4 regions of the Methylomonas sp. MK1 genome follow, and region 3 is predicted to be linked to each of the others. Evidence: riboswitches for the same ligand, from Rfam matches in the RefSeq annotation. Region 3 holds a riboswitch; each other region holds the start of a gene.
The links. Region 3 has a riboswitch for cyclic di-GMP ahead of G006_RS29120 (hypothetical protein). Riboswitches for the same ligand answer to the same signal wherever they lie in the genome.

Region 1 (3,780 bases), 730 kb from region 3:
TTGCTGGAGGAACTGACGTAGCCCAGCGTTTCGACAATACCGTCCGCGCCTGTTGCCCAGATGATGCCTGGATCCCCGGCTTGGCCGACCGAGTTGAATTTATGGATTTGGCCGGTTAGCTCTGCCGGTGTATCGACGCCGACTGTTTCCCCCGAATAAGCCACATTGGTTCTGAAGATTGAAAACGCCGGAAAGTTTGCGGCAGACGAACGCGCGTCTACTGTCACGGATTGGGCTGATGAGCTTAGATAGAAATTGGTAAATGCGCCTTGCATGCCCCAGCCATCGTTGGAAAGCGCCGGATTGCCCGCGAAGCCCAGATTGCTGGAATTAAAACTAGGGTTTGAGATGCTAGTACCCAACTCAAGGGTGTTATCGGCACCTGTCCAAGCCGCCGCAGCTGGTTGAGCCATGGCAAGGGTTAACGCCGCGGAAGATAGGGTGATTTTGAAAATGTGTTGTAAATTGATGTTCATTTTTGAGTGTCTCCAATATCCACCACATCGCGGTTTACGATTGTGGTAGATTTAAGTTGCTGTTTAATTTGGATTCGTCTGAGGTGTTTCGGGCCTGGCAGCCAAAAGTGGACGATTCCAAAGTTTTAATATGCATTGCGAGGGGTGAGTCGATAGCTGATGTCGGTTTACCTACTCGCTCTTACTCGCTGTGGTTTATGCGGTGCGGCGTTTGCCGAATACGCCTAATCCCGCTAACGCAGAACCAAACAACCAAACGGCCCCTGGAACCGGTACTGCACTAACGCCTTCTCCGGTTATGGTCAAAGGCAGGTTGGCTCCGGTGACGTAGTCGGTAGCAGTAAGGGTTATTTGATAGTCAAAATGATCCTGACCTGTGGCGCCAGTTACGGGGTTGAGGCCAGTTGCACCAGTGATAACGTCGCCCTTGTTGAAACCCAGCACGGCTTCTTCAATGGTGAGAGAGTAATCTCCAAAAGCAATAATGTAATTGCCTACGTCCAAAGCAGTCGCCAGATAGGAGTCTCGGCTCAACAAGCTGCCGTCGGCCCATCCGCCGGTATTGCCAGGTATGGTGTAGGCTGGACTGTCGTCGCCGCTGACTATTTCCGTAGTGAGTGAGACCGTGTCCTGAAAAATGCGGAATTGGCTATCCGCCAGGGTTAGTTCGCCGTCGCCGTTGATATCGACATAGGCGCCGGGATGTGCGCCCCAGCCCGCTGCGTAGCCTTCATTCGCCAGGACATCGATGACAACATTGGCAGCCGATGACAACGAAAACGAATAGAAATCGATTGTGGTACCGGCGCCGTGAACCGGGTCGACGGTCTTATAGATGGTTCCGTTTACGACCTCGGCCTGTGCGCTGCTTAGGCCTAAAAGTGAAATAGCAAGTGTTGCAGCCACCTTTTTTAAGGTTTGGGCATTTCTAGTGTTAACAGACATAATTCAATTCCTTTAAATAGAGTAAGACGTAGATTTTTACCGGTAGTCTCTACCGGCGACATTCAAGGTTTCGTATTTCCCTTTACGAGTTGTTGTCTAACGCACATGTGCCCGCTGCCGCGATGCCAGGCTCTTACCGTTCGATCCTGTTCGTACGGTAAGGGCCTAGGGCTGGCCGTTTGACCAACGGCTTCCCGCGCAATTTGAACGGTCTTAAAACCGCTAAGTATTTCAATATTCCCGGATTGATCATGCCGCGCTATGTTTGCGAGGGAAGCAGTCCAAAGAGTTTGAAATACCGGGCTAGTTTGCACAGTGTGTTAAACAATGGGTTCAGACTAATCAGGTGATATAACAAACTATTCCTGACCAGTGAGCGACTGCTAGGGGATAGTTGTCGTCGTTTCCATATCGACCCGCTAATCCCTTCTCTTGCCTGCTCAAAAGAGGTAGCTCGACTATCTGAATCAGATCCGCAGCTTTCCGGCCCCGCCTTGCGACGAGTGTGGCGACTTGTTGGCTGCGCCCAGAGGGTGCAGCATTAATAGCTAAGCAAAATATGCGCCAAAATAACGCTAAGCGTGGGTGGTCAGCTTTTTTGTATGAATATTTATATATAAAACAAGGGGATAAATGGTTTGCTTTGAGATGGTGGGGCTGCAATAAGCGTGGCTGTTTTCCGGGACTCCAGCTGGCTTTAATACTAGGGGATGAGTTATTTCACGTATTTTGAGTTATATCCCTTACTTTTTGCAGGGATAGACTTTGCCATGGGGATGAGCAGATGAATTAGAGCCAGCCTAGAGAGTCGGCCATTTCTGAAAGGGCCATGGCTGCTCATTTAGGGCAATATTAGCTGGAAAATTCTTTAAAAATTGGCTGGAAGGGACGGGGAGGCTTGGGCCTCCGCCGTTTATTCAGGGTATCTGGCGGGGTTGGTCTTAGCCGGTAGCTCTAGCCGAAGTTTGAGCGGAATGCATGAAGGATATAGGGGCTTCTTCGGCATTTTCGAAAGTCACCATTTCCCAGGCGTCTTTGTCGTTCATTAAGCTTAGCAACAACTTGTTGTTCAACGCGTGGCCGGATTTGAAGCCTTGATATTCGCCAATCAGGCTATAGCCCAGCAAATATAAGTCGCCGATGGCGTCGAGAATTTTGTGTTTCACAAATTCGTCTGCGTAGCGCAGACCGTCTTCGTTCAACACTTTATCGTCGTCCACCACAATGGCGTTATCCAGGCTGCCGCCTAGCGCCAGATTGTTCTCGCGTAAAAACTCGATGTCCTTCATAAAACCAAAGGTTCGGGCCCGGCTGACTTCCTTCACAAACGTAGTCGAAGAAAAGTCCATCACAGCGGTTTTTAGATGTTCGGAAAACGCCGGATGTTCGAAATCGATGGTAAAGGTGACTTTAAAGCCATCGAACGGTTCGAACGCGGCCCATTTATCGCCGTCTTCCACGCGGATTGCGCGTTTGATACGGATATATTGTTTGGGTACGTCCTGCTCGACCACGCCAGCCGATTGCAACAAAAACACAAATGGTCCGGCGCTGCCGTCCATGATCGGTACTTCCGCGGCGCTGACATCGACAATCGCGTTGTCTATGCCTAAGCCGGCCAAAGCCGACAGCAAATGTTCGACCGTGGAAACTTTTACGCCGTCACGAACCAAAGTCGTGGATAGCTTGGTTTCGCCGACATTTTCAGGGCGCGCGGCAATCATCACCGGAGTTTCCAAATCCACGCGGCGAAAACGGATGCCGGTATCGGGATCTGAGGGGTGCAGGGTCAGATAGACCTTATCGCCGGTATGCAAACCGACGCCGGTGGCTCTGATGGTGTTTTTTAAAGTACGCTGTTTAATCATGAAATGCCGACAAATAGGTAAAACAAAGTCGGGGAGTCTATCACAGATTATGCGATAGCTCCCCCCGAACTTGGCTCAGCTGCCTCATAGACTTGCCGCAAGCGGCCCTTAGTCTGCTTGGCGTCTCAAGAAGGCCGGTACGTCCAAGTAATCCAGGTCCACATCGTTTCTAGGTTGCGCGCCAAAGCGAGATTCCCGGGCCGATTCCTGTTTTTGCTGACGCACGATGGTCGGTTTGTCCAATTGATCGTAATTGATCTCGCCGGCCGCGACTTTTTTCACCAAGCTGATTGGCGAAGCGGCTTGCTTGGCTTTTTCGCCCATGCCGGTGGCGACGACGGTGACTTTAATTTCCTGACCCATAGCTGGATTGACCGCCATACCGATTTTCATGTCGGCGTCTTCGGAAGCAAATGCGTGCATGATGCTGCCGATTTCGTCGAATTCGTTCAAGCCCAGGTCGCCGTTAGAGGTGACGTTCACCAGAATGC
Region 2 (3,780 bases), 250 kb from region 3:
ACTGTCGCGCTGGCAGCAACCGGAGTATCAGGGCTTACCCGCCACCGGCAGCATTGCCGGCGATTTTGCTACCCGGCCCGACCTGTTCTTGGGGCCGGCCAATCTGCCCGATAGTCATTCGAATGCCGATGCGGTGTGGGCCTCGTTGGAAAGGAGCATCAATCGGAGCTGGCGCTTAAACCTGAAGGCGCGCTATGCGCACTCGGAATTCGACGAGAAAATTCAGACCCTGTTCGGCAGCGATGGCCTCATCGCGGACCGGCCCTTGCTACCGGCATCGAGCTGGGCATTGGTCAATGCCGAATTGTTTCAACAACAGCAAGAGCGCAGCGTGCTGGGCAATTTGCAGGGTAATTTCAAGCTGGGTCCGAGCGAAAACAATCTGTTGCTGGGCGCGGATTACAGTCGCTTGTGCGATGCAGGCTTTATCGAGGGCGATTTTGGCCCCTTGGGTTTGGGTGTCGGTACGGTCGATCTGCGGGCGCCGATATTTGACACCCCTTATGCTGTGCCGGGGCCGGGCCTGGAAAATCAGTTCATCGAAAACATCACTTACGGCGCTTACCTCCAGTGGCAAAGCACTCTGTACCGGCGTTTGCATTGGCTGTCCGGTGTCAGGCTGGGCAAGGTTGGCATCGATTTTAATAATGCCCAAACCGGGGTACACGCTAAAACCGATACGCTGAAATGGCTGCCGCGACTCGGTGGTGTGATCGATCTGAGCGACGAGGTTTCCTGGTTTATTTCCTACAGCGAAGGCATGCGCGGCCAACCCTTTGTGAATTTCGTCGATACGCCGGCGCCGGAATTGTCGAGTCATCTGGAAACCGGCCTGAAATTCAATTTTTCACATCAATTCAGCGGCCAGCTGGCGCTGTATCAAATCGAGCGCAGCCAGGTCGCGGTCACCGACAGCAGCGATTTTCAGCGGCGTTCGGTCGCCGCCGGCCAGCAACGCTCGCGTGGTGTTGAAATGGATTTGCTCTGGCAACCGGTCGAGGGCTTCAGCGTGCTGGCGAACTATGCGCATACCGACGCCCGGTTCATGGACGACGAAGCCGGGGTGGCTGCCGGCACTCGCTTAGCCCAAGTCCCGGAGGATGCCGGGCGGCTCTGGGCGCATTACCGTTTTCAGCAGGATGCGCTGCAAGGCTTTAGCTTGGGTTTCGGCGTTTATGCCCGTGCCGGGGCGTATTTGTCCGACGACAACCGCTTCAAAACCGCCGGCTACCACAGCTTCGACGCGGCGTTAGCTTACGAAACCGGGAGTTTCAAATGGGCGGCTACCGTCAAGAATCTCAGCGATGAGGATTATTTTCAGCCCTACGGCTATTTCGAGGGCCGGGTGGCGCCGGCACCCGGCCGCGCGGGATTCCTGAGTCTTTCGATCAAGTATTGATGCCGTCGTTATCTATTTGCCACAGGAGTTTTTCAGGAGCACCTCACTCAGGGATTTAGAGTGATGTCGTAAGGACCGCGACAAACATGCCACATCCGCCGCGAGACGGAGCCGGAAAGCCACGGGTCTTGGAGATTAAGACAGCCGGGTTACCTGCAAGTTAAATGCCCTAAATTCGGGTTGGCGATTTGCAGATTAACTTTAACCGTAATTTATTAAGGAATAAAAAATGACAATCTTGCACTACAACCGCACTCAACTGGCAAGCGCCGGCCTGTTAGCCTTCAGCGCATTGACCGCCGTTTTAGCGCCTGCAACAGCGAGCGCTGCACAAGTTAGCGGCGATGCCACCATCACCATCAACAATGCCGCTTTTGCGGCGGCATCTGTCAATGTCGGCAGCGGGTATCCGAATGGCTGGATTGTCGCGAAACATTGGGGCGCCAGCGATAATTTACTCGGCATTACCGGCGCAACCAACGGCGGAACGGCGCTATCGGCAACCGCTAGCACAGCGATGTCGTTTGCGGTTAACAGCAACACCACGACCAACAGCTATCCGGCTGCCGGCCCCTATGGCCGTACCGAACAAGCCACAACGATGGACGCCGGCAACACCTCGATCGGTCAAATCGGTCTGAGCGGCGCCTGGTTGTTGACCAGCCAAGGCGGCAGCGGCATTTTGACGCCCTACGACTTTAGCCTGGTAAAAACCGGGAGCACCTGGAATATAAAAACCTTCGATACCGGTTTCGGTTACCAAAATTTCTTGAAGCTGACCAACGTCGCCGAGTCGTTGAACAGCAATGGCGAATTACTACTGAGCGGCGATTTGCAATGGACCGGGTTGTGGGCCGGTTTGGTTGGTGCCAATACCAATGCCGTGGTCGGTACTTTTAGTCTGGCTCCCAGTACTGCGCCATCGGCGGTACCGGTACCGGCGGCGGTCTGGATGTTCGGCAGCGGTCTGCTGGGCTTGCTGGGTGCAAGTCGCAAAAAAGCCTCTGTCGCGGCTTAACTCGAAAGTGGGCTTGGGGCGGTCGCCAAGATTCGCTCCGGGCCTTAGCTTATTGAAATAAATCCTTCTTCTTGCCAGCATGCCGTGCACTGCGGCTGTTTGCGTATTCAGGCAGGGAGAGGGCTTATTCTGACTATCCGCTGTAGGGCTTTTATGAAGATCAACAAAAACCACGGCTATCCCGTTTTGGCCGTGCTGGCTATCGGCATGGGGATGGTATCTCCAAGCGCCGATGCCGCGATATTGAATGCGCCATCCGGCGGCACTTTTACGATGAACCTGGACCGCAATGCGCTGGCGCCTTACGCCGGGGGTTATTACTTGTCGACGTTTTGGAGTACTGCAACGTCCAATGCCGATAATCCGGCCAATACCGGCGACCATTTGCTTAGCCAACTCAACAACACCGAGATTTCCGGACTTAATCAGGTGTTCGAGTTGACGGCTATCGGTAACGATCCTAGTCCGCAAGCCAGTCAGCGTCATGTCAAAGCGACGTCAGCCGAGTTTGCCATCGATACCGGCACTCTGGCCGGTATGGCCGGGGCGCAAGTCGGTATGAGCGGCGTGCAGGGGTTTTATGCGCCCAACTGGCCACCCGGCGGGGCCGGCTTGGTCAACGGCGATTTTTCGCTGCTATACGATGCCGGCCGGCAAACTTTGGGCCGCACCGGCTGGTACCTAGCCAATAACATTTATTTCACGATGGCGGTGTACGACTTAAACAACCTAAGCCTGAGCTTTACCAACGCCGAAAACTGGCAGTTTAGCGGCGATTTACTGATGTCGCCGGAAAACGCCGGCATGTTGCAAGGCGTGCAACTGGTCGATGTCGGCAGTTTCTGTTTGGGCACGGGTGCCTATGCCGGTTGCGGTCAGGTATCGGCGGTGCCGCTGCCCGCTGCGGTCTGGTTATTCGGTAGCGGCTTTTTGGGCTTTATCGGCATAGGCCGTAGGCCATATCTTTCAAGGAGTGTGACATTATGAAAATCAATAATCATCGATCATCCGGCATGCTGTTGGCCGCGAAACTATTAAATTCCCTGGATTCGCCATTCCCGTGCAGGTTGGAATCCACTACAGTCGCTCAACCGCCGTCTGCACCGGAACGACGCTATTTAGGAGCCGGGTTACTACTGGCGGTTTGCGGTATTTTAATGTCCGGCCATGTCCACGCCGCGACAGTAAGCGGCGGTGCGCTGGTCCTTAACCTAAACCGCGATGTGCTAATCGCCAGCGTCGATGTGAATGACTATCCGGACACACCCACCGCCGACTTTCCGATTTGCTGCCGGCCTTCTATTTATCTGGAAGAGTTTTACGACGCTTCGGCCGCATCAAAAACCTTTGTACAGTTGCGGGA
Region 3 (3,780 bases):
CCGACAAGGCCTGCTTACAGCGATCAATCTGCTGCTGAACTATCACCAGCTTCTGATGCATATCCGGGTAACGATGCTCCGACAACTCTTCCGCCATCTCATGCGTCAAAATGGCAATCGTCCCCAACGGTGTGCCCATATCGTGCGCGGCACTAGCCGCCAAGGTGCCCAGGGATACAACTCGTTCGTCGCGTAGCGCACTCTCGCGGGCATCCGCTAAATTTCGCTCACGTTCTTTCAAGGTTTTGGACAGTTCGACTACGAAAAAAGCCACCAAGCCGGCGCTAAACACAAAACCAAACCACATACCAAATACATGCAGATTGAAATACCGCCTGTCGTTCATCAAATGCATTTGCAGACTCATTTCCGGCGTCATCTCCGCCATTGCCGGATGCGCCATATGCGGCTCCACGGCCGGCAAGGGTACGTTGTAGGCAATCAGCACGGTATAGACGCAGGACGTAATGATTACCATATTCCAGGCATAAGCCTGCGGTAGCATGATAGCGGTAACAATTAATGGTAAAAGAAACACCCAAATAATCGGGTTTGACGCGCCGCCAGTGAGATAAAGCAAATAGGCCAGCGCCAACACATCCATGCATATTTGCGAAAAAATCTCGTGCTCGGTTACTTCTTCCGGCGTTCTCAGTCGCAGCCAGGTGTATAGATTGAGTATGGAAATCGCAAAAATCGCCAGCCACAACTGATTTTGCGGCAAATTGATACCCAAACCGTTCACCGCGATAAATACCGCTACCGTGACGGCAAACAGCATCAAATTTCTAAGAATGTATAACCAACGCAGGTTTTCGCGAATGGAGATTTCGGCTTTGGGCAGAATGTGTGAAAGCATAGAAACAACACTAAATTGAAGAAAGCACCGCAGCGATATACTACCGCCGCTCGCTTAATAAGGTGGAAAGCCAACCAAACTTGGATGGCGGCCACCTGAGTATTCACAATCGATTTTTGGTAGCAAAACCTTAACCCCGTTTGCTCACCCGATATAAACCCCTACGCGCCTTGGCAAATACGGAATTAAGCTAGCCGCTTAAAAGATCGAAAGAGAATCTACGAGCTAATCTTTCTGGAGCAAACACAAAGGTCTGACGAATCATGCCCCTAAAAAATAGTGCGGCATATCACGCACCGGCCAAACGCCAGCCGCCGTTTTTATCCACCCATCTCATGCTCAGCCAATACCAGAACGTCATGGGCAGCATCATCGCAAACCATTCCCAATCGTCGATTAAAAATAATTTGGCAACCCAGCCGTTGCCATCGAAATAGAGTGGCCAAGGCACACAGTACAGAGTAAAAACAATACTACTCCAGATCAACAGTAATGCGCCTTTGCGGGTTTCTATACTGGACAGTGCCAGAAACACCCACAACGGGGTTTTATCGGTTTTTTGCATACATCTCTCCACTGAAAAATCTCGTGCCAACCCAATTAGCGGCGCAACAACCTAACAATAAACGACTAGAAAATAAAGAAATTCCTTATCAAATCCACCAAAACAAGCTTCAGCGCCAACCCCGGAATATTCCCCAATAATTGAACTGTGTTATATGAAGCAAGCGTCTGAGCTATTTCGCTGAGTTTCGCTCGCCGCTCACTCACGCCATCCCAGGCAAAATAAGCAGTAATGCAATGAAATTTATATATTTTATTAAGTTGGCCCACTATTCGCTTCAACTAGTGTACTTGCTTCGTGGTTTGCTTTAAAAAAAGCGGTTAGTAGGTCTCTATCCCTGCCATGTCTGCCGCTGGCGTAATTAGCAAATCTCTGAAAGCAAGAATTGCCACACCCGTCGTGAGGCGGGGCCGGAAAATCACGGTTCTTATAAAACGATTTAAAGAAGGCCGGATTGCCCCCATGCGCGCCATGGGCGAGGACAAAATTTGGCTCGATGCAATTGGTCAAGTTTTGTCAGTTTCGCTGTTACCTTTAATTCCAATAACAAAGAGGACGATCATGATCTTTCATAAAACGGCTATAGCAGCTATTTTGACAGCTGGCCTAGCGGGCGTTTCAGGCCAAGCGTTTGCACATTCTTACTACAATCTGACCGGCGCGGGTACAGTAGCCTCGGGTAACTCAGCAATCGGCTTCGGCATCGCCAACAGCATCAACGGCACCGACGGTGTTTCCGCCAACTCTAACGGCACCAATAGAATCGCGAACGGTACCAACGTTTATACAGTGGGCGACTTAAGCGCGAACACCTTGATCCCTGGCACAGGTACAGCGGCTGAGACAGCCACAGAAGTAGCAGGTAACCTACCTTATATGTGGTACTCCGGTCAGCACACAACCGCTACCGGTTTCACCAAGCGCGAATTGCATACCGGCTCAAGCGCTACAGACAACACTGGCGCCTTGACAGCAAACCTCATTAGCTCAAACCCTAGCTTCGGCACCAACACTATCGGTAGCTTGTGGAAAGCTTACTCGGACAAAAACGGCGGCACCAACGCCGCTACCTGGGGCACCATCATGGCTGATTTGCCCGCTGATGGCGACCATCCTTACTTGGCGGTAGCAGGCAATTCGGCATCAACCGGCCTGGGACTGGATTACGGTTTGATTCATATTAGCTGCGGCGCAAACACAGCAAGCGCTAACTGCGCCAGCGCCGGCAATATCAAAACCACCATTACCGTGAAAAACGACGCCGATTACAGCCAATTTAACGGTTTATTGGATGTTGCCCTGTATCGCAATGTAGACAGCAGCTCCACATCTGACCGTAACGCGGCTGCCACAATCGGCGAAACCGGCCTGCAAGGCTCAAGCTTGGGCGAAGCTATCTGGACGGCCAGCATGAGCAGTACTTCCGACACCTTGTTCTACTCGTTTGTGTTCGACCAAGCCGAATGGAATGCAACCGGCACACCCGGGCTGCACACCAATGGCTTTTATACCTTGGTGGTCGGCGCACACGGTGGCGGCGCACTCGATGGCGTAACCTACGACGTATTGGTAACTACTTCGGCCGTGCCTGTTCCAGGCGCAGTCTGGCTGTTCGGCAGCGCCATGGCCGGCTTGATCGGTTTCGGTCGCCGCAAACAACCACTAGCGGCTTAATTGCCAAGCGGGATTGCCGCCAGACAACGGCAATCCCCTCACCAAGCATTGTTTAACGAAAGGCTTCCTCTCATTTATTTCATTCGATAGAGATCCAAAATGACTGCAAACTCACCATTAAAAAAACTAGCATTAGCGGGCGCCATGGGCGCGTTGATGTCAGTCAGCGGCTTGGCTAGCGCTCACGTAACCTACAATTTGGCCGCCGGCGATACCTTCCCACCGGACGGTTCCGCCACGGGCCCATGGTCTGATGGCGATCCAGGCTATATTGGCAATTTGCCCGCCACCTGGGTCGCGATGATCCACAACGACGGCGGCGTAGCGAACTCGCAAACCGCCAGCGGCCACGGCATAGGCATGGGCGCCAAAGCTTATAAAGATGGCGCGACAAACTGGGGGCATACCGCCGATTACGGTTTGTTTGAATTGCATGCCGACGCGGAAGTGACCATCACCGTATCGTCGGACGGCTCCAATCTGCGTCCGGCTTTTGGTTTGTGGAGCGGCTGGGATACCGCGGGCAGCAGCAGTCGCCATCAAAGCTACCTGAACAACGGCGCACTAAATCCAATGGCTGCCAGCCCACTGGGCACAACGCTGGCTTTGGTTGACGCAAGCGCCTGGACCTTCGCGGCCACTCAAGGCACCACCGCTACCGCGACGCTGACCCGCTTCCTGA
Region 4 (3,780 bases), 810 kb from region 3:
GGAAACAGTCATAGCCAAGCCTTTGCAATTCATGGCGAGCTCAGTCGAGTCATTGCCAGCCGAGCTGAATTTGTTGAGCGGTGCGTATGCCGTCAGTCATCGTCCAAAAGGCCGCTGGCAACAGTGGCTGCCGGCGGCCATCATTTTGGCTGCGGCCTTGGCGGTGCAGAGCTACGCTTTACTACATACCTATTGGCAACAACAAGCCGAACTAAGCGAGTTGGAAGCGAAAAGCCAAGAGCTGTTCAAACAAACTTTTCCCGATGTGAAACGCATCGTCAATGTCAAAGCTCAGGCCGAGCAACAGCTGGCGCAGCTCAGAAAACAACAGGCTTTTGCCGGTAGCGGCTTCATGCGCTTGATCTACCGTTCCGGATTGGTGTTGAAAGAAGCGCCGGCCGTACACTTGAAAAAGCTCAATTTCCTGAACGGCGGTTTGCAGTTACATCTGCTTGCCGACGACATCGGCCAACTGGAGCAATTCAAACAGCAGCTGCAAAGCAGTATGCAGGTGAAAATTCAATCCGCCGACAGCGGCGCAAACGGCGTGGAGGCGCAACTTGAGATTCGCGAAAAATGATTTAGCGCAGCGTTTTGCCGAATTAACGCCCAGAGAGCGAGTACTGGCGCTGGGTGGTGTGCTGGTCGTGCTGATGTATGGCGCATACCTGCTGTTTTACCAACCAATTGCTGAACAAAGCCGCTTGCTGACCCTAAAAATCCAGGCGCAACAGCAAATCTATACCTACTTACAACAAGTCGGTAACGAAGCGGCGGCTTTGCGGCAACAGGCTACGGTTGATGCACCGGCATTGGATGGCGCTAATCAATCGCCGCTGGCGGTAGTCGATTTCAGCAGCCAGCAGCTGGACATAAAGCCGGCGATCAAACACCTGTCGCCGGAAGGCGAGGACAAAGTCAGCGTCTGGCTGGAGCATCTGGCCTTCGACCAACTGATGTCCTGGTTGACAATTTTGGAAACCAAACACCGTTTGCAAGTGCTGCAAATCGATGTTGAAAAACCGGCCGATGCTGATGGCATCGTCAATGCCAAGGTCTTACTGGGTGTTGTTTAGTCTGCTCAGGTATCGTCGCTCCCGCGCAGGCGGGAGCCCAGTTGCCGCAGCTGATTTGCTGCGCGGTCCCAAGGCGTCCAGTTTACCGTGAATGCCGAGACCAGAATTCTTTGATAGCTTCAAACTTGCCATCCATGGCACTGGATGCCCGCTCTTGTGCCCTGTGGGTATCCCGGCGGGCATGACGGACTTCTTGGGTTTAGCTGAAGTAGCTCAATAGTCAGGATACGCCTTGCCGTCCACAGCTCACGACAATTCATACCTGGACCACGTCCCACTGCTATTAAGTTAAGAGCGGATGGTTCTATCTCCCCTCATCCCAACCTTCTCCCGGAGGGAGAAGGGGCTTCTTCCTTCGCTCAATGGCAGTGAGGCAATGCCCGCAAAAAGAATCTTAAATTTCATAGCTACCGCCCGCGCCCGATCATCCGCTGAATTTTCGTGTTAGCGGCCGGCTTTGTAATACAGATGTATTACATGTCACGTGAATTTAACAATGCTGTAACCGAAAAGCCGCTATTGCTCTGGAATAATCCGCGTCAAGTTGAAGGGTCGAGGATCGGCAGTTCAGCAAGGATTCAGGAGCAACTAGGGAACACGGACGGCACGGACAAGGAGCGGCTAAGGAAGAGGATAGGGAGGAGGCTAAGGGGGAAATGGTAGCGGGGGCAACAAAGCGGCGCTGTCAGGATGTTAGATGGCGTCGAGTACGATCTAAAGCGTGTAAAAGCCAAACTCGTTGTGAAGCGGGGACGGAAAGTCACAGGTCTTGCAGGTCAAGACGGCTGGGCTGTCACCTTATGTCATTAATCGAAATTTAAACATGAGGTTTTAAAAATGAAATTGTCTAAAAAATTGTTGGCAGTTGCAGTATTGGCGGCGGCCGCTTCAGGCGCCGCGGAAGCGCGTATCCAAGCTATCGGTGATGCAACAGCAGACGGTAGCGAGTTTTTGTTCAACCTGGTTGACTACACAGCGAAAACTTCATTTACACTGGATTTGGGTATCACTGTTGAGCAATTTCTGGCTAACCCTAGCCAATCATTGTCTTTCTCACTGAGCGACAACAACTTTCAATCATTCGCTGCTGCTTACACTGCCGGCAACGATGTTGCTTGGGGAGTTTCTGGTGGTCATGGGATCCTGGCTGACCTGACTGACCTGCCTAAATTTGGTTTCTACACAACGTCAGTAGTTCCTTCTCCTGCCGTCATCGATAGCAATGCAGGCGACATTGGTAATACTATGAGTAAATGGAACGTTATGGTTGGTTCTGTTCAAACTCAAGATGCCAATTCTAACAATCTGAGCACCTTCAGAACTGTTGGCCAACAAGGTTATACAGCTGTTTACGGTAACGATTTCCAAACTGCTTTGCCATTTGCGGCCCAAGGTCAGTTAGGCAATGCTTTGGCGTTCGTTCATGAAAAAGTCAATGCCGACGATTTCGATACTGGAGAATTGGAAACTTTCCCAGGTACATGGAATTTTTCATTTAGCGGTAACGTGGGTTCTTTGACCTATACCGCTGCACCCGCTGCTGTGCCACTGCCTGCCGCAGTTTGGATGTTCGGCGCCGGTTTGATGGGCGTACTGCGCGCAACTCGTCGTAAATCATTGGCGGTTTAATCCCGCAAACGTCTTGAGCCGGCCGGATTCTGCTTTGCTGGTTCCCCCTTCATGAACGGGTCGGCTCAAACTTTAAATTCAATCAATTGAGAGATATACAATGAAAAATCAATTATTGTCTGCTGCTATCGCAGTGGCTTCTCTGGCAGGTTTCTCGCAAGGTGCATCCGCACATGCGCCAAGCGTCACGCCGGATATCGAAATCTTTATGTCCGGCGCTAGCGCGCAAGACAAAGCCCTGGCGGCATTGTTTGTTAATTTGTGCGACGCCGGTACTTTGGATGTATTTAAAGACAACGGTACAGCGGGTTCCGAAGGTAAAAACCATAGTGCTTATTTCTGCACACTGAACTCTACTAACGTACCCGGCCTGACCGTCAACGGTGCTGCCGCAACCACGGCTAAAGTATTGTTCCACAAACGTTCTGCCGGCGGTTCTGCGCAAGGTGTTAACCCGCTGATCGACGGCGTGGCGATTGCTGCTATGCGTATTGACAACGGTAACTGCACCCAACAAGGCGCGACCAACACTTGGTTTTGCAACGCCAGCGGCGCTAACCTGACCAACGTGCTGTCCGATGCCGGTATTTCCGATGTCGAGCCAAAATTGTTCGTCGGTCCTAACAAACCTTCAAACGCTAGCGAAGTTGATCCAGTTAAAGCAGATGCCGCACTTAACGTGGTGCCAGCAGCGGCCTTGGTATTTGGTGTGCCGGTTTCCGATAACTTGTATGTGGCTTTGCAAAGAGCGCAAAACCTGCTGGCCGGTTTTGGCGGCAGCTGCGCACCTGGCGATTACACCGAAGCCTGTATGCCGAGCTTGAGCAAACAACAAGTGGCTGAATTGATCTCCGGTCAAATCAAAAGATGGTCCGAGTTTAAAGTAAACGGCACTGCCTTAACCAGCTTGACTGCCGGTTTGACTTACACCGATTCCGACGGCACTGTCAGAAACGTTACCCCTAACGATACCAAAGTGCATTTTTGCAAACGTATCGACGGTTCCGGTACCGGCGCGCAACAATACGTCAAATTCCTGAACAACCCTTGCAGTTCTGCCGGTTTGTCACCTGAT

Region 1: another riboswitch for cyclic di-GMP. It lies ahead of G006_RS28860 (VPLPA-CTERM sorting domain-containing protein); the one in region 3 lies ahead of G006_RS29120 (hypothetical protein).
Region 2: another riboswitch for cyclic di-GMP. It lies ahead of G006_RS0111395 (hypothetical protein); the one in region 3 lies ahead of G006_RS29120 (hypothetical protein).
Region 4: another riboswitch for cyclic di-GMP. It lies ahead of G006_RS0106185 (hypothetical protein); the one in region 3 lies ahead of G006_RS29120 (hypothetical protein).

What each region holds. Positions count from the first base shown of each region.
Region 1 is NZ_AQOV01000001.1:2,882,705-2,886,484, reverse strand. Features, by position in the region: gene G006_RS28865 (hypothetical protein) at 1-476, opposite strand, end outside; gene G006_RS28860 (VPLPA-CTERM sorting domain-containing protein) at 672-1,421, opposite strand; cyclic di-GMP riboswitch class I at 1,867-1,941, opposite strand; gene lpxC (UDP-3-O-acyl-N-acetylglucosamine deacetylase) at 2,363-3,289, opposite strand; gene ftsZ (cell division protein FtsZ) at 3,398-3,780, opposite strand, start outside.
Region 2 is NZ_AQOV01000001.1:2,409,284-2,413,063, reverse strand. Features, by position in the region: gene G006_RS0111400 (TonB-dependent siderophore receptor) at 1-1,399, shown strand, start outside; cyclic di-GMP riboswitch class I at 1,478-1,556, shown strand; gene G006_RS0111395 (hypothetical protein) at 1,629-2,417, shown strand; gene G006_RS0111390 (hypothetical protein) at 2,571-3,404, shown strand; gene G006_RS0111385 (hypothetical protein) at 3,401-3,780, shown strand, end outside.
Region 3 is NZ_AQOV01000001.1:2,156,962-2,160,741, forward strand. Features, by position in the region: gene G006_RS0110140 (ATP-binding protein) at 1-859, opposite strand, end outside; gene G006_RS0110145 (hypothetical protein) at 1,149-1,424, opposite strand; cyclic di-GMP riboswitch class I at 1,802-1,886, shown strand; gene G006_RS29120 (hypothetical protein) at 1,986-3,098, shown strand; gene G006_RS0110160 (hypothetical protein) at 3,198-3,780, shown strand, end outside.
Region 4 is NZ_AQOV01000001.1:1,344,331-1,348,110, reverse strand. Features, by position in the region: gene gspL (type II secretion system protein GspL) at 1-580, shown strand, start outside; gene gspM (type II secretion system protein GspM) at 561-1,076, shown strand; cyclic di-GMP riboswitch class I at 1,796-1,874, shown strand; gene G006_RS0106185 (hypothetical protein) at 1,914-2,705, shown strand; gene G006_RS0106180 (hypothetical protein) at 2,806-3,780, shown strand, end outside.